2 regions of the Lysinibacillus sp. JNUCC 51 genome follow, and region 2 is predicted to be linked to the other one. Evidence: riboswitches for the same ligand, from Rfam matches in the RefSeq annotation. Region 2 holds a riboswitch; the other holds the start of a gene.
What was found. Region 2 has a riboswitch for cobalamin ahead of JNUCC51_RS00720 (hypothetical protein). Riboswitches for the same ligand answer to the same signal wherever they lie in the genome.
Positions count from the first base shown of each region.

Region 1 (8,670 bases), 760 kb from region 2:
CTTACGTACCTCTTCATTCCCTGCTTCTAAACGGCTCCCGTGGCCGACAAATAAAATTGCTTTCATCTCATTACTCCTCACTAGTCGCCGCATGGAGCTGGCTCTACTTTTATTTTTGAAGACATATCCTGATACGTGAAATGTAGAATCTTTTTCACACGCTTGAAGTATTTAAACAAACGTTCATTTGGATGCGCATTTGCTTTATATTCTTCGATAATGTCAGTGATAAGTGGTATGAGCTGTTCAGGCTCTAACCCCTCCACAACTGGCTGGGCAGCATGTGCTGTACGACCAACCGGCTTAGCACCAATAAAAACATCAAATTTACTTTTACGATAAACAATTCCAATATCATCGAATACTGCTCGATAACACGCCATACCGCAGCCGTTAAAGCCAATATTTAATGTTTTCGGTAACGACATCCCACCAAGCTTTGCTTGAATCTCTTCTGCATACGGAATCGAATCGTACTTTTCTCCATAACAGAAGTCACAAGCTTTTAACGATAACACATCACCAAGTGGTGCTAGTAAAAAGCCAACTTCACGAAGCTTTGCTGTAGCCTCTTCAGGATCAGACGTAGGAATTTTCAAATGAATCTGATGGTCTGGTGTATACTCCATCGTCCCTTCCTCGCCAACTACCTCAGCTAACGTCATCATTTGTTGAGGAGTAAAGAACTTATTGGCTACCCCAGGACTAACCGCTAATTCAAAAATGGATTCGATTTTTTGTTGAACACGCTTAGGTGTAACTTTCACCGCGCTTGTTCCCTTCACCATAGCAAGTGCAGCTGTCGCCATTTCCAGTGATGATTTCTTAGGCTTTGATTGTGGTCTGATGGCTAAACTGGGCTTAATTCGATTGGCATTAGGATCTGTCGCAAAATCATTACTCGCTGCTCCTGTTTCTTGATTCATTGCCCATGGTTCATTTTCTTCCTTAAGTCGTTGATGTGGTCGTAACGGTTGTTTTTCTTCACCAAGTGTATATTTACGCTGATAACCACGTGGGGTAATCATTTTATTGTCGTAGAAGAATGTTGTTGAATTCCCGATAATAACTGTCGTTAACATGCCAATATCGTGTTCAAGCATTTCTGCTAAAGTAGTCATCGTAATTTCCTGACGGTCACGATACGCGCTTTTCACAAGTCCAACCGGCGTATCTGGTGAACGATATTCTAATAAAATTCGTTGTGCCTCAACGATTTGTCTCGTACGACGCCCACTCTTCGGGTTATAAAGAGCAATAACAAAATCCGCCATAGCTGCCGCTTCCACTCGTTTTGCAATTAAATTCCAAGGTGTTAAGTGATCACTTAGACTAATGGTACAAGCGTCATGCATAATGGGAGCACCTAGTAAACTTGCACAGGAATTAATAGCTGAAATACCAGGAACAATTTCTACCTCGATACCAGTTGCTTCTGTCCAGCCTAGCTCGATTAATACCTCATACACTAATCCAGCCATTCCATAAACCCCGGCATCTCCACTAGAAATGACCGATACGATACTTCCAGCCTCCGCTTGACGTACCGCTTCCTGTGCACGTGAAACTTCCTCTGTCATACCAGTACTAATAATTGACTTTGCACTAACTAAATCCTGAATAAGTTCTACATAAGTTTTATAGCCTATGATCATATCACTTTGTTGTAGTGCCTCCACAGCGCGAGTAGTAATATGTTTAAAGTCTCCAGGGCCAAAGCCAACTACGAAAATCTTACCTTTTTGCGCCATTCTGCTACCCCTCTTTCACCTTTTCAATGCCTTTTATGGCTGTTGTTTGCGCTGTACGCTGTAACGAACCTTCACGCAATGTAAAAACATGCTCATTATGTAACACTTCATGATTTAAATCTTGTACGAGCGCTCTCGCATGCTCCATTGTCGGTACTCGGTACCAATTCCCTTGAGGATAAGCAATGACAACACAAGCATCCTTACATCTGCCATTACAGCGGGTCCTTGTCGTATGTATTTCTTTATCAAGCGCTAGTAACTGTATTTCATCACGGATTGCCAGTGTAATGTCCTCAGCATCTTTTTTCATACAGCTACTGCCATTACAAATAAAAAGATGTGTTTTCATCCCCTCTAAATTCCAAGTTGTCATAGTTTTACTCCCCTCATTTGCTTTTTGGAAAAAAAAAAACCTTTACTCTAGACGAAGAGTAAAGGTTTAGTAGAAGCCAAATAAAAACGAATATTTACAGGTACTCGCTCTCGCTTCAACTTCTCCCTCCGAAAAGTTTGCATGCATCATCACATAAGCAGGTTTCCTGACTTAAGCTTCCTTTTACTTTCGCGCCTTCCTAGCTTTCACTAGTGGCATCCGCGATTTCATCAGCTATTACAGTAGCGGGGGCTGTATCGGATTTTCACCGATTTCCCTATTATCTTGAAAATATTCAAGCACTTATGGATGTTTTATATGAATTTATCTAATTGAAAACTGTTTCTATCATAGCTCATTTTTTTAAAATTTCAATATTTCTTTCTAAATTTGTGACATTTTCATTAATTTTTTTAGAAAGATGTGATATTCATTTTAGATTTATCCGAATTTTCGACATAGAAACTCAATTAAAAATATTTTCATAAAAAGTATAGCATATTTATGGAAAATCATGTTACACTTTGTCGTGAAATCTCACAACTTCATCTTTTTTCGGTGCGAATTGTTCATCATTTCGCTTAAAAGGGAAGCCGGTTCAAGTCCGGCGCGGTCCCGCCACTGTACTAGGGAGTTTTATGATAATGTCACTGTCCAAAGGATGGGAAGGCCTATAAAACGTTGAACTAAAGCCAGGAGACCTGCCGAAAAATATGTGATCGTTTCAACCTACGAGGATGGGTGTGCGGCTTAGCAAATTATAATTTTATTTGCATTTTTTCAGCTATGCATTTTTCCGCAAATGGAGAAGTGCTTTTTTATTTTCGCACGCTAATTCGAAATAATTTATTGAGGAGGAGAGATTTTTGAAATTCTCAGGTTGGAAGCTTAGTTATTTCTTATTGGCATTTTTATTCGTACCAAATCGTGCATTTGCGATGCATATTATGGAGGGCTTTTTGCCAATTGAATGGGCGATTTTTTGGTGGGTCATATCGATTCCTTTTATTATTTTAGGATTACGTTCTATTCGTAAAACCATCGATGAAAATCCTGAAACAAAAATGATATTAGGTCTATCGGGTGCCTTTGCCTTTGTGCTATCAGCTTTAAAAATTCCTTCTGTAACGGGAAGTTGCTCACATCCGACAGGAGTTGGGCTTGGAACAGTTCTTTTTGGACCATTAGCGATGAGTGTTATCGGGACAATCGTATTATTATTCCAAGCTTTACTTTTAGCACATGGTGGGCTTACAACTTTAGGAGCTAATGCCTTTTCCATGGCCATTATGGGCCCTATTATCGCTTACTATGTATTTAAGGGCTCACTAAAAATGGGGCTATCATTTTCCATCGCTGTCTTTTTAGCAGCAATGCTTGGTGACTTAGGTACATATGTTGTCACTTCTGTGCAATTAGCACTTGCCTTCCCTTCTGAGGTCGGAGGCTTTATGGCTTCATTCACAAAGTTTGCAGGTATTTTTGCATTAACGCAAATTCCTCTTGCTGTTAGTGAAGGAATTTTAACAGTGGTCGTTATGAACTTCCTGAAAAAATACAATGTCAGTGAATTAAAAGCTCTACGTGTTTTTTCAGCAAAGGAGGCTCACTAAAAATGAAAAAAAACTTACTGCTTTTAGCAATTGTTGTGTTATTAGCAATCGTTCCCCTATTTATTCAAAAAGGTGCAGAATTCGGAGGTGCTGATGGCGAAGCGGAAGCTGCGATTAGTGAAATAGATGCAAGCTACGAGCCATGGTTTGAAAGCTTATGGGAGCCACCCAGTGGTGAAATTGAAAGCTTATTATTCGCACTTCAAGCTGCTATCGGAGCTGGATTTATCGGCTATTTCATCGGCTTAATGCGCGGCAAACATAAAGAGGGTTAAGAGATGTTACTCATTGATAAGTATGCTTATTTGAATAAACTAGCGTCTGTTCATCCGTTAGAAAAAATGACGTTCTCCCTTGGACTACTTTTATTGTCGCTTATCATGAGAGATGAACGAATTTCACTCATTACATTTATTGTGATGAGTGCTTTTATCATTATCGGCGCAAAAATTCCTACAAAGTATTATGCAAAATTACTATTGCTACCTGGATTTTTTTTACTATCAAGTTTAGTATCAATTTTAATTTCTATTGCGCCAACAACTAGCACGCTACCAACGCACATATGGTCATTTTCTCTTAATAGTTGGACAATTTTTGTCGGCAGTGCAAGCCTAGAGACAGCGCAGCAGCTTTTTTTCATCGTCCTTGGCAGCATTAGCTGTTTGTATTTTTTAATTCTCACAACTTCAGTACAATCCATTTGTTACGTCTTGCGACAATGGCGTCTTCCAACTCTATTTGTAGAGCTAGTAGAACTAACGTATCGTTTTATTTTTATCTTTTTAGAAAGTATGCAAAAAATTCATCTTGCCCAACAGGCCCGCCTAGGATACAACTCCCCTATGCAGTGGCTTCGCTCGGTATCAATGCTGATTGCAGCTTTATTTGCCGAGATGTTCCAACGAAGTCGTGAACTAAACAATGCGATGGAAGCACGCGGTGGAGAAACTGTTTATTGGCAGGAGGATATTACCTATAACACGAAAAATTGGCTTGGTATTACTACTATTTTTATACTCCTCATCATTTACGGAGGTTTTTTCTAATGACAGAATTATACTTTGATTTAACACATTTATCCTACGCTTATGCTGATGGAACTCATGCGTTAACGGATATTACACTACAGCTTCCAAAGGGGAAAAAAATCGCTTTACTTGGTCATAACGGGGCTGGAAAATCAACATTATTTCAGCATTTAAACGGAATTTTGAAGCCTACCGCTGGAAGTATATCCTTTTGTGGTAAAGAACTTAACTATAGTAGAAAAGCATTAAAAAAATTACGCCAACAGGTTGGTATTGTTTTTCAGGATGCAGACAACCAGCTTTTTTCTGGCACAGTTAAGCAAGATATTGCATTTGGACCTCTGAATCTTGGCTGGACAACTGAAAAAATTGAAGAGAAAATTGCGTGGGCTGTCGCTCAAACCGAAGTCGAAGCCTTGCTAGATAAACCGATACATTTTTTAAGTGTTGGACAGAAAAAACGTGTCGCTATGGCTGGTGTACTTGCAATGGAACCTTCCGTTTTATTATTAGATGAACCGACTGCTGGACTAGATAATTATTATAGTGCACGAGTTTTACAGTATTTAGCTATGTTAGAAAACGGTGAGCGAACAATTTTACTGGCAACGCATGATATCACACTAGCTTATGAATGGGCAGATCAAATCATCGTGATGGAAGCTGGGAGAATTATTTATAATGGGGATCCAGTTGCAATGTTCTTTCAAGAAGATTTACTTGAGAGAGCTCATCTTGAACGTCCATGGGTTTTTGATATGGCTATTGCCTTACAAAATAAAAAACTATTAGAAAAAAACATCAAAATGCCTCGTTCGAAGGAAGATTTACACAGACTAATAGAGCAGCTCTAAGATAATTTGTCCATAGTTGGTACTTTTCAATTGTGGCTGAATACACTCACCTACTCAAATTTCACAAATCGAGTAAGAATAGTAGCCGTCACCTGTATAAAATCTCTTTTTATCATGAACAAAATATAATGGTAAAATATAGAATGGTACTTTTGGAAATAAATATACTCATTTACGAAACTTTTCTATTACTCATTCGTATTAGTAGAGATGGCCCAAATATTTATTAACCCAAGGAGGGAAAACAGTTGAAGAACTGGAAAAAGAAATCAATCGCTCTAGTAGCATCTGCTGCACTAATGGTACCTGCTGCTTCTGCCTTTGCAGAAGCACCGCAAAAAACAGCAAAGAACCAAGAGTTAGTGAAAGTAGCTAGCAATAAGGATCAATCATCTAATAATCAGAAAGAGTGGATTAGTAAGGATACTATTATTATCAAACATTCAGGTCTTGATAACAGTGTGCATAAGAAAATCGGCTCAAAAGTGATTCGCTCTATACCTTCATTAGGTTACGATGTTATCCAACTTAACAAAGGCACGAATTTAGAAAAAGCAGTTTCATATTATGCTAAGCAAAAAGGGGTTAAAAGTGTATCCCCAAGCTATGTGTACCATTCTTTTGGCACAAAAACAGATCCAAAGAAACAGGATATGTATCATTTAAACCTGCTTCAAATTGATAAAGCTTTAAAATTAGCAGGTAACAATAATGTAAAAGTGGCAGTTATCGATTCTGGTGTGGACTTTAAACATCCAGATTTAAAATCTCAAGTGCTACCTCCATATAATGCTGCGGCACCTGCCAATACTTCTTATACTGGTGATCACGGGACACATGTAGCAGGAATTATTGGTGCAGCAAAAGATAATGGTATTGGAGGACACGGGATTAATCCAAAAGCCAAGCTTCTTCCGATCGATGTATTCAACGGAAAAAATGGTGCTAATGATTTCGTCATTGCACAAGGAATTCTTTACGCTATCGAGCAAGGCGCCGATGTTATCAATATGAGTCTTGGCGGCTACGGTGAATCTCCATTAATGAAAGAAGCCGTTCAGACAGCGATTGATAAAGGAGTTACCATTGTAGCTGCTGCTGGAAATGAATCGACAGATAATTACTCCTTCCCTGCTTCTTTCGAAGGCGTTATAAGTGTAGGTTCTACGAATGATCGAAACAAATTATCAAGCTATTCAAACTATGGCCCATCTGTTGATTTAGTAGCGCCAGGTGAAGATATTTACAGTACAGTCCATGATGAGAAAAAAGGATCATCCTTTGTTAAATTTAGCGGAACGTCGATGGCATCTCCAGTTGTTGCAGGTGTGGCTTCCCTACTAAAATCAAAATATCCAGATTTAAAGCCACATGAAATAGAAGCAATTCTCGAAACGACGGCAAAGGATTTAGGTGAGAGTGGCTATGATCTTACATTTGGACATGGCCTAGTAGATCCTGTAAATGCATTACAGTTTAATATAAAAGATTTACCAAAACAGTATTCTGAAACAAAAGAAGAGCGCTTGAAAAACGCAAAAGTCCTTAAAAAGGATACATTGAATACAGAAAAAGGTACATTCAGCCAACCAGACGAAAAGAAATGGTACAAGGTTAATTTAGATGAAAATGAATATGCTCAACTGACATTAGAAGGTGCAAACAAATATGATTATGCATTTGATTTGTATTTCTACCCGGAAGGTAACAGCAAAGAAGTAGAACCAATTAACGTCAATGATGTTCGCGTTGGCAAGCAAGAAGGATATCTATATAAAGCAGAGCAAAAGGGTACCCTTCTTATTGGAGTTAAAGATCATAATGGCAACTATAGCTCAAAGGGCGATTCTAACTATGTCTTCACAGCTCAAACTACTAATAAATTACCAATTGATTCATTAGATATGGAGCATATGGAGAAGGTTGAAAAATTCCCATTCAGTACAGCAGATAAAAACTATACCCTACTTTCTGAAGATCATCTAGGTGACAAAGACTATTTTACTTTTTCAGTAAATGAACCAACGACACTGAAATTTGATTTAACTGGGATTCCAGGTGTTACTGCATCCATGGAGCTTTATTTAAAAGAAGAGTTAGTTAATGTACCAACAGAGGAAATCGATGCTGAAGGATTAGATGAGGCATATCCAATCCGAGCATCTTATGGTATGGATAAAGGCGATGGAGTAAACTTAGTTGTCGATGCTATACCAGGTGAAGAGTATGTAATTAGCGTATCTAATAATAACAGTAACAATTTTTCACTTGAAATGTTCTATAACGGCGGTATTGATACTGAAGAAACTGTTAGTGAATCCATCATTCCTTACACATTAAAAGGTGAAGTCGTAAGCCTTCCTCAAGATGAAGACGGCCTTACAATGAATGGGGAAATGCAAGAAAACAATATACAAAAGGACCTTTTACCTTTAGCTGAATATAAAACAAAAAAACGTAAACAAGTAAATGATTTTATGAATATATTCATGGATCCAGATGCTATGGGACAACCGGAAAACGCTGACCAAATAATAGAACAAGCAATTCGTTTTGATATTGGTAAGGATCAAAAAGCATATTTCCAAACTGAAGATGATGAAGATTACTTCACATTTACAGCTAAAGAAAATGCCGTTTATGGTTTCAAGATTCAAAAAGGAATGAACCAATCACCAGGTGGCAATATCTTCGAATACGATGAGCAAACTAATGAATTAATCCCAGTTACTTCATTAACTAACGATATGGGATTACTTAGTCTACTTCTTGGGACAACAAGTGATGAAAACGATGCTAAGACAATTGCATTGACAAAGGATAAAACCTATGTTGTAAAAGTAATGAATCTTGGTGACCGTTCTTCTGAACCATATACACTTAAAACAAGTAAAATGGCAGCTATTCCAGAAGAATATAATAGAAAAAATAATACAACAAAAACTGCTAAAACGATTGGACCTAATATCACTTACAAAGATCATCTAATTTATCAAGATGATACAGATTTTTACTATTTTAGACAACCAGGCAAAGATGAAGTCA
Region 1 covers NZ_CP065545.1:4,467,873-4,476,542, reverse strand. Annotated here, with positions in the region: gene JNUCC51_RS21555 (sirohydrochlorin chelatase) at 1-66, opposite strand, end outside; gene cobJ (precorrin-3B C(17)-methyltransferase) at 81-1,751, opposite strand; gene JNUCC51_RS21545 ((2Fe-2S) ferredoxin domain-containing protein) at 1,756-2,127, opposite strand; cobalamin riboswitch at 2,266-2,449, opposite strand; cobalamin riboswitch at 2,667-2,850, shown strand; gene JNUCC51_RS21540 (energy-coupling factor ABC transporter permease) at 2,994-3,740, shown strand; gene JNUCC51_RS21535 (energy-coupling factor ABC transporter substrate-binding protein) at 3,743-4,015, shown strand; gene cbiQ (cobalt ECF transporter T component CbiQ) at 4,019-4,789, shown strand; gene JNUCC51_RS21525 (energy-coupling factor ABC transporter ATP-binding protein) at 4,789-5,625, shown strand; gene JNUCC51_RS21520 (S8 family peptidase) at 5,874-8,670, shown strand, end outside.
Region 1: another riboswitch for cobalamin. It lies ahead of JNUCC51_RS21540 (energy-coupling factor ABC transporter permease); the one in region 2 lies ahead of JNUCC51_RS00720 (hypothetical protein).

Region 2 (8,670 bases):
AACACTTTTTAATAATGCAATTCAGGTTTTAAGAGAGCAAGGAGCCGGTATTAGAGAAGGAATCGAAATCCCTTCTTTTCATAGAGACTGGAAATGGGGAGTACCGCAATACGAATTAAAGCATAGTCTAAATAATTTCCTTGTCAATCTGCCTTCACATATGCCAGTGCACTCTATCTCTGAGTTAATTCAATTAAATAAACGTTCAAAAGGAAAGTCGTTAAAATATGGTCAGGATAAATTAGAATTGAGAGATAAATTATCGAACACGTTAAGAGATCCTGATTATTTAAATGCAAAACTAGAGGATTTGTATTTTTCTCAAGAACAAGGAATTGATTATACATTACAAAAATATGAATTAGATGCAATTATCTTTCCATCATATATAGGTTCGACAATTAGTGCAAAAGCTGGTTATCCGTCTATTGCCGTCCCAGCAGGGTATATGAAAAGTGGGAGACCTTTTGGCATAACTTTCGCAGGAACTGCATTTAGTGAGGACGTACTAATTAAACTTGCATATTCATTTGAACAAGCAACTAAACTACGAAAAGCTCCGAAGTTGTATTAAGATCCTTTGGGAAGCTCGTAAGGAGAAAAGTATAAGGGAGGATACCTCCTATTATGAGTACACACCGTAAATCTACAGGGATAAGCTAATAAAGTATGATTAAAAAAAGTAAAATAAGGGTGAATTTTATTGAAAAAATATCTGAAAATAGTTGTGGCATTTGTTCTGATAATTTCAATTCTAACGCTAACTTCCTGTACTCAAAAAGAAAAATCGAAAAATGATTTTGAAAGTATAGTTACATCATTCGAGCACCCTGAAACAAAGCAAAAATTTAAAATAGTAAATGCCTATAAACTTTATCAAAACTATGCAGATAAAGTTGAAAGTAACCCAAAACAATAACAATTGGAAATTTATAATGAAGAGGTAATTAAACCAATATATAGTACTTGTTTTGAGAATGGTGAATATCTTCATATGGCTGATCCAGTTCTAAATGTAGATCCTGATAGCCTTACAGAAAATCAAAAATTAAGCGAACAAATTGACGGGGAAGAAACAGAAAAAATAATAAAAGAAGCTCTGATAAAATCTTCTGACCTTATTGCATCCGAAAATGAAACAACAATATGTGTTTTGCCTGTCACAATTGCAAATCCGCTTATGGTTACAGTGGGGGCAGGAAAAATAATAGTCTTATATAATAAATATTATACCGAAAATGATTTAAGGTCTGGTATAGCTCACGAATATCATCATAGTGTTTGGACTGAGAAGTACTTACGAAAAGATATACCTATGACTATTTTGGATAACCTAATATTTGAAGGAAAGGCAGTTACGTTTGATAAGCTAGTTTATCCTGATATTTATTACCCTCCAATTAATACAACATTCAACAAAGATGATTGGTCGAAAATTGCCTTAGATCTCGACAAGGTTGACTTGAATCGGTCATTAGAAATTCTAAACGGAGGTAATGGCCTTCCTAGTCTATATGGTTACGGTGTGGGCTATAAATTGGTTAAATCCTATATTGATTTGAACCCAACTTTAACAGCAGAGGAATGGACTGCCCTAAGTTCAAAAGAAATTTTTGAAAAAGGAAATTACCTTGAAAACCTTCAATAATAATTTCATTAAAAAAGTTTAGTAGTATTAACGCATTATCGGAAAGAAGATAACTTGAAGAGAAAGTACAAGAAACTGAGACGCTTTGTAAAAAGAAATAGCATTTATGAATCGAAACAAAGCAAATGCATTTACTTCTCAATGGGTATTTCTTGAAGAAAGTATCTAATAAAATATAAAGTATTTAAAAAGTCACCCACATAAAATAGTGAGTGACTTTCTTTAATTATTATTTGTCACAAGCTAATCCATCACCATCTCTATCCAGTCTAGATGAGTAGCCAGGTTCTCCTCTTCGAATGTTTGAATAGCCTGCTGCCTTAGCTTCTTTACAATTTCTGAAACTTACACTTTGTTGAGGTGCGGTTGTTGTAGTAGTTGTCTGTTGAGTAGCTTCTTGTTTTTGAGTTTCATCAAGTCTCTTTTGCTCTTCAATCTTATTCTGTTCTTCTTGCTTTCTTATTTCCTCTTGTTTTTGTAATTCTTCTTGTCTCTTTAGCTCTTCTTGTTTTTTACGTTCATTTTCTTGTTCTTCTAATTTTTTATTCTGTTCTTCGATATTTTTCTCATAATCTTCTATTTTCTTATCTATATCTTGTTCTCTTATCTTTAGTTCCTTCTCTAGCTTAACTAAGTGTTTTTCTTTGTCTTTTAGTTGCTGTTCCTTTTTTAGCAATTCTTCCTTTTGAGCATTATTTGTACCGTTAAAACAAGATGCGAGTAAAATTATAATTAAGAAAAATAACGTTATGATGACCCGTATTTGTTTAGTGAAATGACCATACTTCCACATTAAAAATAAGCCTATTGGAAAGAAGATGATTAAAAAGAAAATGGTCCAAAATCTACTATGCATTACCTTATACCTCCTAGAAAATAGTTACAAAGTAAGTATACCAAATTAAATATAATATTCTATAAGAATTTTCCTATTAAGGTTAATAGTGTCTCTTTTTATTATCCTTTTATACCTAAGAAAACGATAATTATCAAAAAAAATAATGAAGGATTTCTCTTAATTGAGACAAATTTCATATAGAGGTAATCTTAACTGATGATGAAATTAATGAAGAAAAACAGAAAAAACTGAATAGGTTTTAGGTGATTATTAAAATTGATTTATTAATTAGTGGGATAATTTACCTTTTTCTTTTCCAGTTTCTTGACAGTAGGTATAATACACATTACAATTTAGTTTGATAGTCTGAAAGGAATATTTACTCTATAATTTCCGACATCTATAAAATGGCTAATTTAATAGGAATGTGTAGAACTATTGATTCCTATGACAACTGAATAGCGTAGAGTAATAGGTGTAAATTGCGTGCAATTTACTTAAAAGGGAAGTCGGTGCAAATCCGACACTGTCCCGCAACTGTAAATGTGAGCGACTTTTCATAGACCACTGTTTAACGACGGGAAGGCGAAAAGTAGCGATGACCATAAGTCAGGATACCTGCCTATTATGAGTACACACCATAACCCTACGAGGAATAGGAGGTGGCATGTTGACAAAACAGAATGTTCTGTTCGTCGCTGTACGTCAAACGCCCAAGATAAGAGAAGGAATTTGCGGTTGAGCTAATTCTTTCGTATTTGGGCACCGTTTGACAGTATATGATGAACGAAAAAGATAGAATGAAGGATTTCCTCGGTTGATGGGAAATCCTTTTTTTACTGATGACTTCCGTTTTGAAAATATGTACGAAAAGAGGATGCACGTATGACAAATATTAATGGATGTACAGCACAGCAAACGCAATATTTAGATATGAAAATTTGTAAGCAGCCACGCACTGAAGTTACTAAGAAAGCTACAACAAGAATGGTTATAGAATCACTTGTTGATCAATTAATAGCTAGCAATCTTATTAGTAATGAACGATTATTTGAGCAAATTTTATATAACAAAGATATTATTTGGATTCAAAATAAAAATATTAATGGGCATCTTTTTGCAAAGGCAAATATAACAGATCAACTTAAAACAAAAACAAATAGTTTTATGATCTATATGCCAACAAATCCAATTGTGTATGAGGTGAATGGTGAGCATTATCATTTAATTACACGCATTGATTCGACTCGTGCAAAACCGAATTTAGAGCGACTCTCTCAAGCTCCTAAGCCAATATTAAGTGCTGCTCGGGTCAATGATTTACTGTGCTCGATAGTAATGCGCTTTTATGAAACATATATAGAGGATCTATCACAGGTAGCTCATAAAAACAAAGAGCTGATTAATTTTGTAGAGCGAGAGTATCAATTATTTTTAGAAGCTGTGAAGGAACTAAATGATTATCATTTAAACTGGCACCCACGAGGTAACGGTCATGAGCTACTGCTAAGATCGATTGATAATTTACAACTTTTGAAAAGTAGACCTGGCAAGGTTTTAATTGATTTTTCTAATTCTCATAGTTACGTTGTTGTGGAGTCTCCATATCGTATGTTCAAACAGGCACAGAAAGCTGTACAAGCATTGTGAAATAAATTCGCGCTAGGTGAAGATCGAAACCCGCGTATGGAAGGATACTCGCGGAAGAGGGTGGAATACTCGCGCGGAAGCAGAGCGAATACTCGCGGAAGTAGACTGGAATACTCGCGGAAGAGGGTGGAATACTCGCGGAAGAGAGTGGAATACTCGCGGAAGAGGGTGGAATACTCGCGGAAGAGAGTGGAATACTCGCGGAAGAGGGTGGAATACTCGCGGAAGAGGGTAGAATACTCGCGGAAGCAGAGCGGAATACTCGCGGAAGCATAGCGAATACTCGCGGAAGAGAGTGGAATACTCGCGGAAGAGAGTGGAATACTCGCGGAAGAGAGTGGAATACTCGCGGAAGAGAGTGGAATACTCGCGGAAGAGGGTGGAATACTCGCGGAAGTAGACTGGAATACTCGCGGAAGGGAGTGGAATACTCGCGGAAGAGGGTTGAATACTCGCGGAAGAGAGTGGAATACTCGCGGAAGCAGAGCGAATACTCGCGGAAGAGGGTGAAATACTCGCGGAAGAGAGTAGAATACTTGCGGAAGCATAGCGGAATACTCGCGGAAGCATAGCGGAATACTCGCGGAAGCATAGCGAATACTCGCGGAAGGGAGTGGAATACTCGCGGAAGAGAGTGGAATACTCGCGGAAGAGAGTGGAATACTTACGCGGAAGAGAGTGGAATACTTACGCGGAAGAGAGTGGAATACTTACGCGGAAGAGAGTGTAATACTCGCGGAAGTAGACTGGAATACTCGCGGAAGTAGACTGGAATACTCGCGGAAGCAGAGCGAATACTCGCGGAAGGGAGTGGAATACTCGCGGAAGAGAGTGGAATACTCGCGGAAGCATAGCGAATACTCGCGGAAGAGGGTGGAATACTCGCGGAAAAGAGTAGAATACTCGCGGAAAAGAGTAGAATACTCGCGGAAGAGAGTGGAATACTCGCGGAAGAGAGTGGAATACTCGCGGAAGCAGAGCGGAATACTCGCGGAAGCATAGCGAATACTCGCGGAAGGGAGTGGAATACTCGCGGAAGGGAGTGGAATACTCGCGGAAGGGAGTGGAATACTCGCGGAAGCAGAGCGAATACTCGCGGAAGTAGACTGGAATACTCGCGGAAGCAGAGCGAATACTCGCGGAAGGGAGTGGAATACTCGCGGAAGGGAGTGGAATACTCGCGCGGAAGCAGAGCGAATACTCGCGGAAGGGGGTGGAATACTCGCGGAAGAGAGTGTAATACTCGCGGAAGAGAGTAGAATACTTACGCGGAAGAGAGTGTAATACTCGCGGAAGTAGACTGGAATACTCGCGGAAGCATAGCGAATACTCGCGGAAGGGAGTGGAATACTCGCGGAAGGGAGTGGAATACTCGCGGAAGGGAGTGTAATACTCGCGGAAGGGAGTGGAATACTCGCGGAAGCAGAGCGAATACTCGCGGAAGTAGACTGGAATACTCGCGCAAAGCTAGTAGTTACCCATAAAAGTATAGTAAATCCGCACGAAACATAAAAACAGGACAATGAGAAAAATCATGTCCTGTTTTTATGAATTTAGTCAATACAATGCATCGCAGCTTGCGCTTCCTGCCATGGAACGGAGTAGCCCTTACCTTTTGCACAAAAAATACTAGTGGATGTATATTCAGGATCGGCATTCTTGTCGTAGCCAATTTGTGCAATAATGTCTTCTGAATTGTGACATACATCATAGCCATCAAATTGTAGAGAAAGTACGCCCTTTCCATTGGTGTAGGCGGCAAAGGTTGTACTGTAGCTCATAAATGTTGCGACGGGTGCTCGACCAGTTAAAATCGCATCATTTTCAGTTAAGGTTGGTGCGTCAAATGTGCCAGCGGCTTGTTGAATATCAGTCATCATGCGGCCGATAAAATCACTAGGAGCTTTAAGTTTAAAGCGGTAATACGGCTCTAATAATACATTTTCTGCTTGCTCCAGTCCTTGCCGCAATGCACGGAATGCTGCCTCGCGGAAATCGCCACCATCGGTATGTTTGATATGTGCGCGTCCTGTTAAGAGAGTGAAGCGAATATCTGTCACAGGGAATCCAGTTAGCAACCCATGATGATCACGCTCAAATAGATGTTTTTCAATGAGTCGTTGATGCCCAACCGATAAATCATCCGCATGACAAGCATTGATGAATGTATTGCCAGTACCGCGTGTATTTGGCACCATCAATAAATGTACTTCTGCATAATGCTTTAAAGGTTCAAAATGACCATAGCCTGTCACAGTGGTTGCTATAGTTTCCATATACAAAATTTGTGGTTCGCTAAATGAAATGTCTAGCGAGAAGCGTTTATGCAGTACTTCGATAAGAACTTCAAGTTGGATGACACCCATAATATGTACATGAATTTCTTGGAATTTTTCATGCCATAGTACACGTAATGACGGCTCTTCTGTTTCAAGTGTACGGAAAATTTTTAGAACTTCCTTTATATGCTGATCGCCTTCATATTGTACTTTTGCCTGTAAAGTCGGTACTAACTCATAGGGCTGCGGGTTACCTGAATAACCAATGATATCGCCGATGTTTGCTTGGCTAATCCCTTTTACTGCGAAAATTTCCCCAGCTTCGACTTCTTGAGTTGTTACATAACGGCTACCATTGTATAGCCGAATTTCAGTCACTTTTTCTGTCTCTTCACCAAATGAAAACTCAGCACGCAAGTGTAACGTTCCTTGCAATGCTTTGATAAAAGTTAAGCGTTGATGCCCATCGTGACGAATTTTAAACACCTCACCTTGAAATGGAGCTTTGTTATTATATTGTGTCTTTGTAAGTAGAGGCAGCTGTGCCAGGAATTCCTTTATTCCAATATCTTTTAAGGCAGAGCCAGTAAAACATAAAAAGGCTTTTTCCTGTTTAATCATCGTATGTAAATGAGTAAGGCAGCTAGAGTTATCCAACTTCTCATTAAGAAAAGCATCGAGAAGTTGTTCATCACGTTCAGCAAGCCACTCCATCATGTGATTTGAAACATAGTCCGAACGGAGCGGTTCATCTACGAATAGTACATCCTCAGAGCAATTCTTTTGAAGCTGTGTCATAACGGCTTCAACATCTGCCCCTTCACGGTCAATTTTGTTAATAAAGAAGAAGGTAGGGACGTGATATTGGCGTAAAAGTTGCCACACTGTTTCAGTATGACCTTGTAGTCCTTCAACCGCACTAACAATAATTATGGCATAATCCATAACTCGAATAGCACGTTCCATCTCTGGTGAAAAATCGACGTGTCCGGGTGTATCGATTAACGTATACGTATCATTTCCAATCGACATGCGACCTTGCTCCGCAAAAATCGTAATGCCTCGCTGACGCTCCAGTTCATGGTTATCTAAAAATGTATCCTGGTGATCCACTCGTCCTCTGGCTTGAATACTGTTTGTATGAAATAGTAACTGCTCAGAAAATGTTGTTTTTCCTGCATCCACATGAGCAAGTACTCCAATTGTTACATGCATAAAAAGATCCTCGTTTCTATTCATTCATTTACTAACATTGTAACAGAATTGGAATTAAAAATATTTCGTATAGTGTGTATGTCCTAATACTTAAATCTACAAATATTGCATTGGTTATTTTCTGATTTTTCTGAAAAAAGTAATGACGATTTGACTATGTCATGATATGGTTGTTGAGAAAACGTTTTCTCAAAATGAGATCTTATATTCACAAAAATCCTTATAAACTTCCCTATTCCGTCCGTAAATTTATTACCATTGCTTCCATTTTGGCAATGGATTCCGATGTGATAATTTTAGATGAGCCGACAGTTGGGTAAGATCGGTTTAGATTTATTATGTAAGCTTTTTAGACGAATTAGAGGGAAAGGGAAAAACAGTTATTACGATTACGCACGATATGGAATATGTCAGGGATTATTTCTCTCGATTTGTTGTTATGGCAAATCGAAAAATTATGGGCAGATGATGATCCAGAGCATATTTTTTATAATGATGTGATATCAGAAGTAAGTATGCTGAAGCCGCCTGCAGTTGCTAAAATGGCCAACATATTAGGCTTGGAGAAAGATATTTTGATAAAAGGCCAATTATTATCTGTATTAAGGAAAAGAGTTTGGAGAGGATGATAATGGGTATAGATATTTGGAGCATTAATACTAGGGAGGGTGATGCTTTTAATGGCGATTTGGCAGCAGAGGTCATTCGCTTCGAAGCTCAATCAATGATGCCACAAAAGTTGCCGCTTAGGTCGTTACTTAAATGGGTGTACAACTATTTATCTCGGATTCAAATCTTCAACAGAGCTAAAGAGAAGTGGGAGCTATAAGTCGAAATTCTTTTTTTAAAAGTCAAGAATTAATTTAATACAGGTTACATTCTTCTTTATTTGGTCCCAATTACTATGTCCAATTATATTATTTAGAAAATTATTTAATTTTTTTGGATTAATTTTAATTATGGTTATTTGGAGTAATAAAGATATGATTTGCAATATTAAAATTTAGTGAACTGTAAAGGGGAAGATAGTTATGAATGGA
Region 2 covers NZ_CP065545.1:106,593-115,262, reverse strand. Annotated here, with positions in the region: gene JNUCC51_RS00740 (amidase family protein) at 1-574, shown strand, start outside; partial or broken gene JNUCC51_RS00730 (DUF2268 domain-containing putative Zn-dependent protease) at 704-1,648, shown strand; gene JNUCC51_RS00725 (excalibur calcium-binding domain-containing protein) at 1,878-2,504, opposite strand; cobalamin riboswitch at 2,943-3,126, shown strand; gene JNUCC51_RS00720 (hypothetical protein) at 3,372-4,136, shown strand; gene JNUCC51_RS00715 (hypothetical protein) at 4,173-4,412, shown strand; gene JNUCC51_RS00710 (hypothetical protein) at 4,559-4,708, shown strand; gene JNUCC51_RS00705 (hypothetical protein) at 4,815-5,138, shown strand; gene JNUCC51_RS00700 (elongation factor G) at 5,690-7,630, opposite strand; gene JNUCC51_RS00695 (hypothetical protein) at 8,038-8,259, shown strand; gene JNUCC51_RS00690 (hypothetical protein) at 8,262-8,459, shown strand.